One region of the Pseudarthrobacter sp. TE9888 genome, then DNA from elsewhere that is predicted to be linked to it. Evidence: riboswitches for the same ligand, from Rfam matches in the RefSeq annotation. Region 1 holds a riboswitch; each other region holds the start of a gene.
What was found. A riboswitch is a leader RNA that binds a small molecule or an ion and turns the genes downstream of it on or off. The one in region 1 is predicted to bind thiamine pyrophosphate.
Positions count from the first base shown of each region.

Region 2: linked by a shared signal. The riboswitch ahead of thiC (phosphomethylpyrimidine synthase ThiC) and the one ahead of ACZ9J7_RS05560 (ECF transporter S component) in region 1 are both predicted to bind thiamine pyrophosphate.
Region 3: linked by a shared signal. The riboswitch ahead of thiD (bifunctional hydroxymethylpyrimidine kinase/phosphomethylpyrimidine kinase) and the one ahead of ACZ9J7_RS05560 (ECF transporter S component) in region 1 are both predicted to bind thiamine pyrophosphate.

Region 1 is NZ_JBWBRD010000002.1:1,058,055-1,062,327, forward strand. Features, by position in the region: gene ACZ9J7_RS05555 (ABC transporter ATP-binding protein) at 1-1,319, opposite strand, end outside; gene ACZ9J7_RS05560 (ECF transporter S component) at 1,319-1,942, opposite strand; TPP riboswitch at 2,010-2,150, opposite strand; gene ACZ9J7_RS05565 (DUF4235 domain-containing protein) at 2,311-2,574, shown strand; gene mnhG (monovalent cation/H(+) antiporter subunit G) at 2,591-2,995, opposite strand; gene ACZ9J7_RS05575 (MrpF/PhaF family protein) at 2,985-3,263, opposite strand; gene ACZ9J7_RS05580 (Na+/H+ antiporter subunit E) at 3,260-3,805, opposite strand; gene ACZ9J7_RS05585 (Na+/H+ antiporter subunit D) at 3,802-4,273, opposite strand, start outside.
Region 2 is NZ_JBWBRD010000002.1:3,981,732-3,986,004, forward strand. Features, by position in the region: gene ACZ9J7_RS19090 (VOC family protein) at 1-662, opposite strand, end outside; gene ACZ9J7_RS19095 (amidohydrolase family protein) at 761-1,843, opposite strand; TPP riboswitch at 1,921-2,028, shown strand; gene thiC (phosphomethylpyrimidine synthase ThiC) at 2,024-3,850, shown strand; gene ACZ9J7_RS19105 (alpha/beta hydrolase) at 3,847-4,273, opposite strand, start outside.
Region 3 is NZ_JBWBRD010000002.1:3,856,152-3,860,424, reverse strand. Features, by position in the region: gene ACZ9J7_RS18385 (Rne/Rng family ribonuclease) at 1-1,945, shown strand, start outside; TPP riboswitch at 2,105-2,202, shown strand; gene thiD (bifunctional hydroxymethylpyrimidine kinase/phosphomethylpyrimidine kinase) at 2,210-3,730, shown strand; gene rplU (50S ribosomal protein L21) at 3,993-4,273, shown strand, end outside.

The DNA.
Region 1 (4,273 bases):
CGCTTCTCCCCGCCGGAGAGCGTATACGGGTTGGCGTCCACCAACTGGGTGAGCCGCAGCCGCTCCAGCAGTTCGTCCACCTTGTCCCCGCCGTGGCCCAGGTGCCGCGGGCCGAACTGCAGTTCGTCCAGCACCTTCCCGGTGACGAACTGGTGCTCCGGCTCCTGGAACACCGTGCCCACCCGCGAGATCAGCTGCTCGGCCTTCCACTTGTAGGGGTCGATGCCGGCGCCGCGGCTGAGGTCCAGCGTGGCGGACACCTTTCCGGCCACCGGCTCCAGCAGCCCGGCCAGGGTCAACGCGAAGGTGGACTTGCCGGCGCCGTTGGGACCGGTGATGGCCAGGGCCTGCCCGGCGCGGACCTGTGCAGCCACGTCCTCCTGGACCGGCACCGGCGGAATTTTCCGAAAGCCCTGCCGGCGGGCGCGTTCGCGGGATACGGCCAGCTGCTCTGCGGCCAGCAACAGGTTCCCCGTTCCCGCGGCCGGGACGGCGGCGCGGGGACGGGTCGCGGGCACATACCCGGGCACCCACACGCCGGCAGCGGCCAGCATGGTCCGCGCCTCACCGAGCACGCGGTCCGGGGGCCCGTCCAGGAGCACCGCAGGATCGCTGGCGGAGCCGGGCTGCAGGACAATGATCCGGTCCACCAGGTCCTTCCACACGGATACCCGGTGCTCCACCACCACCAGCGTGGCGCCGGTTTTGTCCAGGGAGCGGGCCACTGCGTCGCGGACCTCCAGCACGCCATCCGGGTCCAGGTTGGCGGTGGGCTCGTCCAGCAGGATCAGGCCGGGGCGCATCGCCAGGATGCCGGCGAGCGCCAGGCGCTGCTTTTGGCCGCCGGACAGGGCCGACGTCGGGTGGTCCAGCGGGAGGTGGGAGAGTCCGACGTCGGCAAGCGCCGCGTGCACGCGCGGCCAGATCGCGTCGCGGGGCACCGCGAGGTTTTCGGCGCCGAAGGCGACGTCGTCCCCCACCCGGGAAAGGACCACCTGCGTTTCGGGGTCCTGCTGCATCAGCCCGGCGCGGCCGCGCCGGGCACGGGGCGCTGCTCCGTCCACCAAGAGCGAACCGGACTCGTCGGCGTCGCCTGCCTCTCCGTCGTCGTTGATGTCTCCCAGGACGCCGGCCAGCGCATGCAGCAGCGTGGACTTCCCGGCGCCGGAGGGGCCGAGCAGGAGCACCCGCTCCCCGGGGGCGATGTCCAGGTCAAGGCCGTGGACGGCGGGTTTGGGCCGGCCGGCATGCCGCCAGCCCCAGCCACGGGCGGTGACGGCGGCGGGGCGGACCGCGCCGGAGTCCTGGGAGGGTGCCATCAGGAGAAGACGGGCTCCGTTGCGGCCTTGCGGGATGCGAAGGAGCTCAGCACGCCGGTGCGTGCCAGGCCGCGGGTGGCCAGCCAGGCCAGGGCGCCGGCAAGGATGGCGCCGGAAACGGTGGTGAGGACGATGTAGGCCAGCTTGTCGGCGCCGGAGTAGGCGATGTTCCAGCCCCACGGTGCGAACGAATCATTCAGGCCGCAGAAGAATCCGGCCGCGGCGCCGGCCAGCAGCGATACGGGCAGGTTGAACTTCCGGTACACGAAGATTGCGAAGATGATTTCCGCGCCCAGCCCCTGGATGAAACCGGAGAAGAGGACCGAGGCGCCGTACTGGGAACCCATCAGCAGCTCGCCGGTGGCTGCGACGGTCTCGCAGAACAGGGCGGCCCCGGGCTTGCGGATGATGAGCATCCCCAGCACGCCGGGAATCATCCAGCCGCCGGCGAGCAGGCCGGTCAGGGGCGGGTAGGCGGCGTTCATGGGGGCGGACAGGGCGGCGGCACCCTGGTCCCAGGCCCAGAAAATGACGCCGCCCGCGATGGCCACCAGCGCGGCGACGACGATGTCCACGACGCGCCAGGACTTGCTGGTGGTCTTCTTGATTGCTGCAGTACTCATGTGATCCTCCTGGGAAACAGGAGGGGAAAGTGGACCCGGCCGGCGGCCTGTGGCCGTGGAACCGCGACACTTTGAGAACTCGACTCCCTTGCGCCGGTACTAACCGGATCAGGTTCGAGGGTCTGCGGCTGTCCGCACTCTCAGCGCCCACCTGCGGTGCCCGGCTAATGCCAGGTTGCCCGACGGCGGCGCTCCCCTGTCGTTTTTAGTGTTGCTTTTCGTGTGGGTAACGCTTGTTGTTGTGCCCTGTTGGGCGTGGTCAAGTTTACACCTGGCAGGGCTGGATTGCGGGCTGCGGGCGCCAATCCCCCGGATATGACCGGCTAGGCTGGGGGCAGTCCGTTTTCCGCCCGCAAGGAGTACCTGGAATGAACCTTCTCATCAAACTGCTCGGGACAGCCGTGAGCCTCGGCGCAGGCCTCGCCGGCACCAAGCTGGTCAATGCCATCTGGGAAAAGACCACCGGACAGAAGCCGCCCACCGGCAAGCACGAGGACGTACCCACCAGCCTGCGTTCCGCGCTGACCTTTGCGCTGATCTCGGCGTCGGTCAGTGCCATCATCCAGGTCCTGGCCAACCGCGGAACCCAGCGCGCCATCACCCGCTTCGCGAAGACCCAGGACATCGTCTAGCGTCCTGCCCTTGGCGTTACCGGCCGTCGTCGGAGCTGTCCTTCCGGGCAGTCTCGGCGGCGGCTTTTTGCACCACGGCTTCGAGTTCATCGGCGGTGAGCAGTTCCCGGTGCAGGTGCTTGGTGCGGTAGCCGGCACGGCCCACCATGTGGGCGGACACAGGCACCGTGAGCAACTGGAAGATCCACGCCACCACCAGGACCGGCCACACCCACCACGTCCGCATCTGCAGCACGATGGCCGCCAGCAGCAGGAAGAGGCCCAGGACCTGGGGCTTCGTGGCGGCGTGCATGCGGCTCAGGAGGTCCGGGAACCGCAGCAGGCCTATCGAGGCACCCAGGGACATGAGGGCGCCCACCACCATGAACACAGCGGAGACGAGGTCGATCCAGGCGTCCGGGCCGGAGAAGTCAGGATTCATTGGGTTTGACCCTCCTGTCGGCCACGAACCTGGCCACGGTCACGGACCCAATGAACCCGATGATGGAGATGGCCACCACCAGCATCAGGTTGTTCAGGTGCCGGTTCACTGCCATATCGATGCACAGCGCCCCGGCCAGGATGGCGAGCAGCACATCCGCAGCCAGCACCCGGTCCAGCAGCGACGGGCCACGGGCGATCCGGATAATGGCACCGGCGGCCGCCAGCGAAAAAATGACGGCTGTGACAGCCAGGACAACGTGCATCATGCGCTGGCCTCCATACGGACCTCTTCGAGTTCATCCGCGGTGCCCATGATGCGGATCAGGCCCGCTTCAATGGAACGGACCTCGTTCCGGAGGCCCTCCACGTCCTTCTCGGAGGTGATGTTGAGTGCGTGCAGGTACAGGGTGGACGTGGAACGGTCCACCTCAACCACCAGGGAGCCCGGGATCAGGGAAATCACGTGTCCCGTGGCAGTGACGATCAGGTCCTGGTGGCTGCGCAGCTTGACCGCGACCACGGCATTGGTCACCTTGGGGCCGCGGACCGCTGCCAGGTACAGGACCTGGGCGCTGGCCACCACCACCTTGCCCACGAAGGCCAGGGCAAAAGGCACGGCGTAGAGGATATTGAACCGGCCACTGAGTTCCACTGGCGGGAGGTAGAAGAGCCGGGCCACGCCCACGGCCAGCAGGGCCCCGAAGAGGAGGTTGCCGGGGCTGAAATCCTGCCACAGGGCGCCCCACACAACCACCAGCCAGACCAGGAGCGGCAGTTCCTGGCGCAGCGAAATGCGTTTGCGGCTCATCGTCCTCCTCCCGCGGCGGTGGCGCCGGGAACGGCGGTAGCCTCGCCCAGCACCGCCTGGATGTACGGCGTCCGGTCAAGCATGTCCCGGGCTGCCCGGTCGGAAAGAGCGAACAATGGTCCGGCGAAGACGGTCAGGGCGACACCGAGCACCACGAGGCCGGCCGTGGAACCCACCATGGTCCGCGGCAGGAGGGTCACGGTGTTGTTCACCTTGGCTCCCGGACCGGAAACCCTCGCGGCAGGAGGGGCAAGGAGCACAGGGTCCGGGTGCTCGGCGTCCTCCGGCTTCCGCCAGAACGCGCGGTTCCACACCCTGGCGATGGCCAGCAGCGTCAGGAGGCTGGTCACCACGCCGCCGATCACCAGCGCGTAGGCCAGCGGAGTGCCCAGCTCCACGCCGGCCTGCAGCAGGCCCACCTTGCCCAGGAACCCGGAGAACGGCGGGATGCCGGCCAGGTTCATGCCG
Region 2 (4,273 bases), 2.9 Mb from region 1:
TGGTGGTAGCGGCCCGCGGAAACGAACAGTGCCTGCCCGTGCCAGCCCGCGGTCTTTTCGAACCCGAGGGTCCCCACGTAGAAGTCCCGGGCGGTCTGCACATCGCCAACCTGGAGGTGGACGTGGCCCACGCCGGCGGCCGTTTGCCGCTGCCCCTCCAGGGACTCCTCGGTAAGGTACTGCTCGAGGTAGCGCTGCGGCGGGAGCGCCAGGCTGTCCATGACCACGTCGGTCCCGTTCCAGGACCAGTTGCTGCGGGGACGGTCCCAGTACAGTTCGATGCCGTTGCCCTCGGGGTCGGTGAAGTAGAAGGCTTCGCTGACCAGATGGTCGGCACTGCCGGTGAAGGCCCGCGGCTCGTACTGGGCTGCCGTGGCGACGGTGGCGGCGAGGGAAGCCTGGTCCTCGAAGAGCAGCGCGGTGTGGAACAGGCCTGCCTCTCCCCTGCCGGGAAGGTGCAGTCCGGGAGCCGGCGCGAGGTGGACCAGCGGCCTGCCGATGCGGCCAAGGTAGAGCCCGCCATCCTGCTCGGCTACCACCTCAAGGCCCAGTGCGCGCTGGTAGTAGTCGGTCATGACCTTCATGTCGCCCACCTTGAGCATCACGGTGCCCATGGCGAGGTCGGCAGGAAGAAGATCCTGGCTGCTGGCTGATGCGGTCATTGAAGGCTCCTTGCATTGGCGGCCGTCCCGTTGGCGGCCTGTCACACATTAAAATTACTTGAAGCTTCAATTTATTCCAAGTCCCGGTGAGCCGTTTGTCAGCGAATGATCCGCCCGCCCAACACCACGTGCTCCAGGGCCGTAATGGTCTCCGGCGCCGCCCGCGGGTCTTCCCGGCACACGACGACGTCGGCGCGGGCGCCCTCCTCCAGCCCGTCCGCTCCCAGCCACGCACGGGCTGCCCAGCAGGCGGCGTCCAGGGCCGCCTCCATAGGCAGGCCTGCACCATGCAGGGCAAGGATTTCGTCCGTGATCCTGCCGTGCCGGATAACGCTGCCCGCATCCGTACCGGCAAAAATGCGGACCCCTGCGGCATGGGCTTCCGCTACCCGCTCCATCCTGCGTTCCCAGAGGGCGCGCATGTGGGCGGCATACCGCGGGAACTTGGGCTCCGCCTGCGCAGCAATGTCGGGGAAGGTGGCGATATTGATGAGCGTGGGCACGATCGGTACACCTTGCTCCGCGAACCGGGGCACGTGGCGGGGCAGCAGTCCGGTAGCGTGCTCGACGCAGTCAATGCCTGCGTCCAGCACCTGGTCCAGGGTGTCTTCGGCGAAGCAGTGCGCTGTCACCCGGGCCCCTTCGTCGTGTGCGGCCCGGACGGCATCGCGTACGACGTCGGCAGGAAACGACGGCGACAAGTCGCCTGCGCCGCGGTCAATCCAGTCCCCCACGAGCTTGACCCAGCCGTCGCCGTCGCGCGCCTGCTTGCGGACGGCCTCCACGAGGCCCCCGGGCTCCACTTCCTCGGCGAACCCCCGCAGGTAGCGGCGCGTCCGGGCGATATGGCGCCCCGCCCGGATCAACACCGGGAAGTCCCTGCCGCCCTGCATCCAGCGGGTATCTGCCGGCGAGCCCGCATCCCGGACCAGCAAGGTTCCGGCGTTGAGGTCCGCGCGTGCCTGGTCCCTGGCGGCCGCGGGTTCGACCGGACCAGCGGCACCCAGCCCAATGTGGCAGTGGGCGTCCACGAAGCCCGGGAGCACCCAGCCGTCCAAAATCCGGTCCGGAGCAGCCGCCGGCCTGCTGAACGTAAGCCTGCCGTCCACGGACCAGAGCCCGTGCCGCACCCTGTCCGGTGCAGTGAGGACGGGGCCTCGGAAGTGGATGATGTCTGCCATGGGGCTCCTTTCGATGCCCGGTCAGGCTAGCACCGGAATTATGACAAGGGCGCTCCAGGTGCCTGTGATAGCTTCGTTCCTGACCACACGGGTGCCCTTGCAGGGGCTGAGATCGGGCTGACGCAGCCTGCGACCGTTGAACCTGTCCGGGTAATGCCGGCGAAGGAAGTGAGTATTCCCTTGAGTACGCAAAACACCCAGTTGAACCCTGCCCTCCAACCGTCCGACGGGGAGCCCGGCGGCGTTTCCGTGCCGCCGGTAACCCAGTCGCTGAAGTCGCATTCGCTCGCGTACGTTGCGGATGAGGCGTGCGGTATCCGTGTACCGGTGACCGAAATTGCCCTTGAGCCGTCCCCCAACGGCCAGCCGAACGCACCCTTTCGGACCTACAGGACCGCCGGACCCGGCAGCGACCCCGTCCGCGGCCTGCAGCCCTTCCGCTCCGAGTGGATCGCGGCACGGGCTGACACCGAGCCTTACGGCGGCCGGGAGCGCAACCTGCTCGACGACGGCCGCTCGGCCGTGCGCCGCGGCGCCGCCTCCGCGGAGTGGAAGGGTGCGCAGCCGGTGCCCCGCCGCGCCGTCGACGGCCGGACGGTGACGCAGATGCACTATGCCCGGCAGGGAATCGTCACGCAGGAAATGCGGTTCGTGGCGCTGCGCGAAAACTGCGATGTGGAGTTGGTGCGCAGCGAAGTGGCTGCCGGCCGCGCCATCATTCCCAACAACATCAACCATCCGGAATCCGAGCCCATGATCATCGGCAAGGCCTTCCTGGTGAAGATCAACGCGAACATCGGCAACTCGGCCGTGACGAGTTCAATCGCCGAGGAAGTGGACAAGCTGCAGTGGGCCACCCAGTGGGGTGCCGACACCGTCATGGACCTCTCCACCGGCGACGACATCCACACCACGCGCGAGTGGATCCTCCGCAACTCCCCCGTGCCCATTGGAACCGTCCCCATCTACCAGGCGCTGGAGAAGGTCAACGGCGAGGCCAACGCCCTGACCTGGGAGATCTTCCGCGACACCGTGATCGAACAGTGCGAGCAGGGCGTGGACTACATGACCATCCACGCCGGCGTGCTGCTGCGGTATATCCCGCTGACGGCCAACCGGGTGACCGGCATCGTCTCGCGCGGCGGCTCCATCATGGCCGGCTGGTGCCTGGCCCACCACCAGGAGAACTTCCTGTACACGCACTTCTATGAGCTCTGCGAAATCTTCGCCAAATACGACGTCGCCTTCTCGCTGGGCGACGGCCTCCGCCCCGGCTCCACGGCGGACGCCAACGACGCCGCCCAGTTCGCCGAGCTGGACACCCTCGCCGAACTGACGCAGCGGGCGTGGGAATACGACGTGCAGGTGATGGTGGAAGGGCCCGGCCACGTTCCCTTCCACCTGGTCCGCGAGAACGTGGAGCGGCAGCAGGAACTCTGCAAGGGTGCGCCCTTCTATACCCTGGGGCCCCTGGTGACGGATGTGGCGCCGGGGTATGACCACATCACCTCGGCCATTGGCGCCACCGAGATCGCCCGGTACGGCACTGCCATGCTTTGCTACGTCACGCCGAAGGAACACCTGGGCCTGCCCAACAAGGACGACGTGAAAACGGGGGTGATCACCTACAAGATCGCAGCGCACGCCGCAGACCTGGCCAAGGGCCACCCCGGGGCGCATGAGCGCGATGATGCCCTGTCCAAGGCAAGGTTCGAGTTCCGCTGGCGGGACCAGTTCGCGCTGTCTTTGGACCCCGTGACCGCGGAGTCGTTCCACGATGAGACGCTGCCGGCCGAACCGGCCAAGACGGCGCACTTTTGTTCCATGTGTGGTCCGAAGTTCTGCTCCATGCGGATCAGCCAGGACATCCGGGACGAATACGGGTCCGCGGAGGCGCAGGCTGCGCTGGCGGACATGGCCTCCGGCATGCGGGAGAAGAGCGAGGAGTTCCTGGCAGCCGGCGGCAAGGTGTACCTGCCGGAGCTGCGGGTCCCCGCCGAAGGCTAGGACGCCCGGGCGGGCTGGCTCCTGCTGACCCCACTGATGAACTGGCGGATGGCCCGGTCCCCATCCAGGGAGTCCTGGGGCCGGTGCCCTCCCGCGGCAACGCGGTGCAGGGCACCGGTCTCCCGGAGGTACCCGGCAATTTCCTCATAAAGCGGCTCCCACCCTCCGGTGAGCACCAGGGTGGGGACGCCCGGAACAATGTGCAGCGGCGCTTCCCACGAAGGCTCCTGCAGCCGCAGCCGCCGCGCGGACCGTCTCTCCTCGGCGGTGGCAGGCTGCTGGAGGTCGGTGGCGTAGATCCTGCGCACGAACTCGCGCTGGAAGTCGTCATCGCTGAGTTGGTGGCGGACGTCGAACAGTGGCTGCATCAGGCCGATGTGGGCGGCCGTGGCCGGCAGTTCCGCGGTCAGGGACAGGCAGGCG
Region 3 (4,273 bases), 2.8 Mb from region 1:
CAACTGGGAAGCAGTCAACCTCGAGGGCAAGCAGCGCCGCATCGAAAACGCACTGAAGTCCGGCGACACCGTGCTGGTGCAGGTCACCAAGGACCCCGTGGGCCACAAGGGTGCCCGCCTCACCAGCCAGATCTCCCTGCCCGGCCGCTACCTGGTGTACGTCCCCGGCGGTTCCATGACGGGCATCTCCCGCAAGCTGCCCGACGTCGAACGCAACCGGCTCAAGCGGATCCTCAAGGACCGGCTGCCCGAACACGCCGGCGTCATTGTCCGCACCGCTGCCGAGGGCGCTTCCGAGGAAGAGCTCACGCACGACATCAACCGGCTACGCGCCCAGTGGGAAGGCATCGAAAGCCAGTCCACGTCCACCAAGATCCTGGCCCCCGAGCTCCTCTACGGCGAACCCGACCTCACCATCAAGGTGGTCCGCGACGTCTTCAACGAAGACTTCTCCAAGCTCATCGTTTCCGGTGAGGAAGCCTGGGACACCATCGAGGCCTACGTCACCTACGTGGCGCCGGACCTCGTGGGCCGGCTTGAGAAGTGGACCAAGGACCAGGACATCTTCTCGGCCTGGCGTATCGACGAGCAGATCCACAAGGCCCTCGAACGGAAGGTCTTCCTGCCCTCCGGCGGCTCCCTGGTGATCGACCGCACCGAGGCCATGACCGTGGTGGACGTCAACACGGGCAAGTTCACCGGCAGCGGCGGCAACCTCGAGGAAACCGTCACCAAGAACAACCTCGAAGCGGCCGAGGAAGTGGTGCGCCAGCTCCGGCTTCGCGACATCGGCGGCATCATCGTGATCGACTTCATCGACATGGTGCTCGAATCCAACCGCGACCTGGTCCTGCGCCGACTGGTGGAGTGCCTGGGCCGGGACCGGACCAAGCACCAGGTTGCCGAAGTGACCTCACTCGGCCTGGTCCAGATGACCCGCAAGCGCATGGGCACCGGCCTGCTCGAAGTGTTCGGCGAGCAGTGCGAAGCCTGCGCAGGCCGGGGCGTCGTGACCCATGACGATCCCGTGGAGCACCGCCGGGCCAACATCGTGGCGGCCGAGCACCACGTCCAGCGCACCGACAACCGGCCTGAAGCCCGGGCGGAAACGCGCCCGGAAGCGCAGCGGAACGACAACGGCCAGCCCGGTGTCCGGACCGAACGCAAGCGGCGGCGCGGACGCGGCGGCCAGCAGCCCGAGGCTGCCCCGGCACCTGCCGTGCATGTCCACACCGTCCAGCCGGACCCGTCCGACGCCGAGCGGCACGCCAAGGCGGAGGCCACCAGGCTTGCCCTCGCGAACATCGCCGCTGCCGCCCATGCAGCCCACCTGCACGACGACGAGGTAGCGGCAGCCCGGCAGGTGCCGTCCGCGGAGCCGGCGCCGGTACCCGTTGAGGAGACGCACGACGCCGATGCCCCGGCACGTCCCGCAGCCGTCCTCACGTTCGGCGGCGAGGAAGTCCCTCTTCCGTTCGTGGAGCACGCCGGGGAACAGCATCCGAAGCCTGCCCTGACGCTGGACCGGCTTGCGGAAGCATTCGCCCACCTGGGCCAGCCGGCTTCCCCCGTGGAGAACGCCCCTGCCAGGCAGGCAGAGGCCGTGCAGGCAGCAGGAGAGGTCGCGCCGGAAGGGCAGGCCGACGGCGGGACGGCAGAAGGCCGCGCCGGTGCCGCTCCTGAGGCGTCGCCTGAAAAGGACTATTCGGACCACACGCTGGAGCAGTCCCGGCAACGCCGGCCCCGGCGCCACCGGGCCGCCAGCCGTGCCCAGGGTTCCGCCAACGAGACCGCTGTCCAGCACCATGAAAACGTCCAGGCTGATGCCGGTGGGCACTCGCACGCAGCCAAGGCCCCCGAACCGGCGAAGGACCAGCCGGAACCGCGCAAGGCGGCCGAGGAACCCATCATCCTCGGCGTCGGGGTGCCTGCCTCGGAACTCTAGCCACAGGAGCGTCCAGCCAGGAATCCCCGTCCTGCGCATCGGTCCACCGGGATTTCCGGGTGGACCGTGCGGGGCGGGGATTCCTGCTGTTGCGGGGCGGTCTATTCTGCGGCGGCCGTTGTCACCCTTTTCCCCGGCTGCGGCGCACGGGCTAGGGTAGGAACCGACACGGGGTGCCGCGCAGCAGGCCGGCTGAGATCCAGACCCGTTGAACCTGTCCGGCTAGTACCGGCGAAGGGATGTCTCTTGTCTTCGACCCTTTCCATGCCCCTGCCAGCTGCCTCCTCCGTCCGCACCGGGCTGCCCACCGGCCGGGACGTCCCGCGGGTCCTGTCCATCGCCGGCTCCGACCCGTCCGGGGGCGCAGGCATCCAGGCCGACCTGAAAAGCATTGCCGCGCACGGCGGATACGGCATGGCTGCCATTACCGCCCTGACGGCACAGAACACCCGCGGCGTGCAATCCGTCCACGTTCCTCCCGCGGCCTTCCTCGCCCAGCAGCTGGACGCGGTCAGCGATGACATCTCGATCGACGCCGTCAAGATCGGCATGCTGGGCGACGAGGCCGTGATCCGCACCGTCCGGCACTGGCTGGAGAAGGTCCGTCCCGCCGTCGTGGTCCTGGACCCGGTCATGGTGGCCACCAGCGGCGACAGGCTGCTGGAGGAGTCCGCCGAGGCCGCGCTCCGGGAGCTGCTGCCGCTGGCCAACCTCATCACTCCCAACCTGCCGGAGCTTGCCATGCTGGTGGGTGCGGACCCTGCCGACAGCTGGGCGGCCGCGCTGGAGCAGGGGCGGCACCTGGCGGACGCCACCGGCGCCACCATCCTGGTCAAGGGCGGCCACCTGGCGGGTGCGGACTGCCCGGATGCGCTGGTCAATACGGCTGGCCTCCTCGCACAGGAAGTGGTGGAGGTTCCGGGAAACCGCATCAACACCCGCAACAGCCACGGCACCGGCTGTTCCCTGTCCTCCGCGATGGCCACCGTCCAGGCGCGCCTGGGCGACTGGGAGGCATCCCTCCGGACGGTCAAGCCATGGCTGGCCGGCGCCCTTGAAAACTCGGAGCAGCTCGAGGTGGGCCAGGGAAACGGGCCGGTGCACCACTTCCACCATGTGCGGCCGGCCCCCGCGGAAGGCGGCTTCGCTGCCCGGCTGTGGGCGGAGGCCCAAAAGGACCTCGCGGACATCTACGCCCTGGACTTCATTCACGGCCTGGCCGCCGGGGACCTTCCCGAGAAGGACTTCGCCTACTACCTGGCCCAGGATGCCCTGTACCTGAACGGATACTCCCGGGTGTTGGCCCGCGCCAGCGCCCTGGCTCCCTCCGAAGCGGAACAGCTGTTCTGGGCCGGGTCCTCGCAGCAGTGCCTGGAGGTGGAGTCGGAACTGCACCGTTCCTGGCTCAGCACCCGGGCCGCCCAGGGCGGCCTCGGCCCCGTCACCAAAGCCTACGTGGATCACCTCACCGCAGCGTCGGCGTCGGGCAGCTACGCCGTCCTGGCCGCCGCCGTCCTTCCCTGCTTCTGGCTCTACGCCGAGGTGGGCGAAAAGCTGCACGGCCAGTTTGTTGCCTCCTTGGAGCCGGAGGGGCACGCCTACTCGGCCTGGCTGCGGACGTATGCCGACGAAGGATTTGCCGAAGCAACGCGCCGCGCCATCGCCATCGTGGACGCAGCTGGCCGGAAGGCCTCGGACGCCGAGCGGGAGGCCATGGTGACCGCGTTCAAGCAGTCCTGCCGCCTGGAAGTGGAATTCTTCGACGCGCCGAGGCTCCATTCCTGACTCCTGCGGGCAGCACCGCCGCTATGATGGAGTTCATGGTTGCGGTGCTGCCTGCCGGAGTGTGGTTACTACCACACCCGGGCCGCCGGAACCAGCCTCATTTGCGGCCGTAGATGGATTTAGCGTATTCTAGATCTTCGGTGCTTACGCCAACACTTGGGTTATGACCCCACGGCGTTGAGGCACAGCGGGAACCCTGACTTTTTTGAGTCGGTTCCGCACGCAAATTTTGTAATAAACGTCGAGAGAAGTGAGTTCCCAAGTGGTGTACGCGATTGTCCGCGCAGGCGGCCGCCAAGAGAAGGTTTCCGTTGGAGACTTCGTTACCCTGAACCGCGTCGCCGGTGGAGCCGGCAGCACCATCGAGCTGCCCGCACTGCTCCTGGTTGATGGTGACAAGGTCACCTCCGCCGCCGCTGACCTGGCCAAGGTAACTGTTACGGCTGAAATCCTCCAGGACCTGCGTGGTCCTAAGATTGTCATCCAGAAGTTCAAGAACAAGACCGGCTACAAGAAGCGCCAGGGTCACCGCCAGGAACTGAC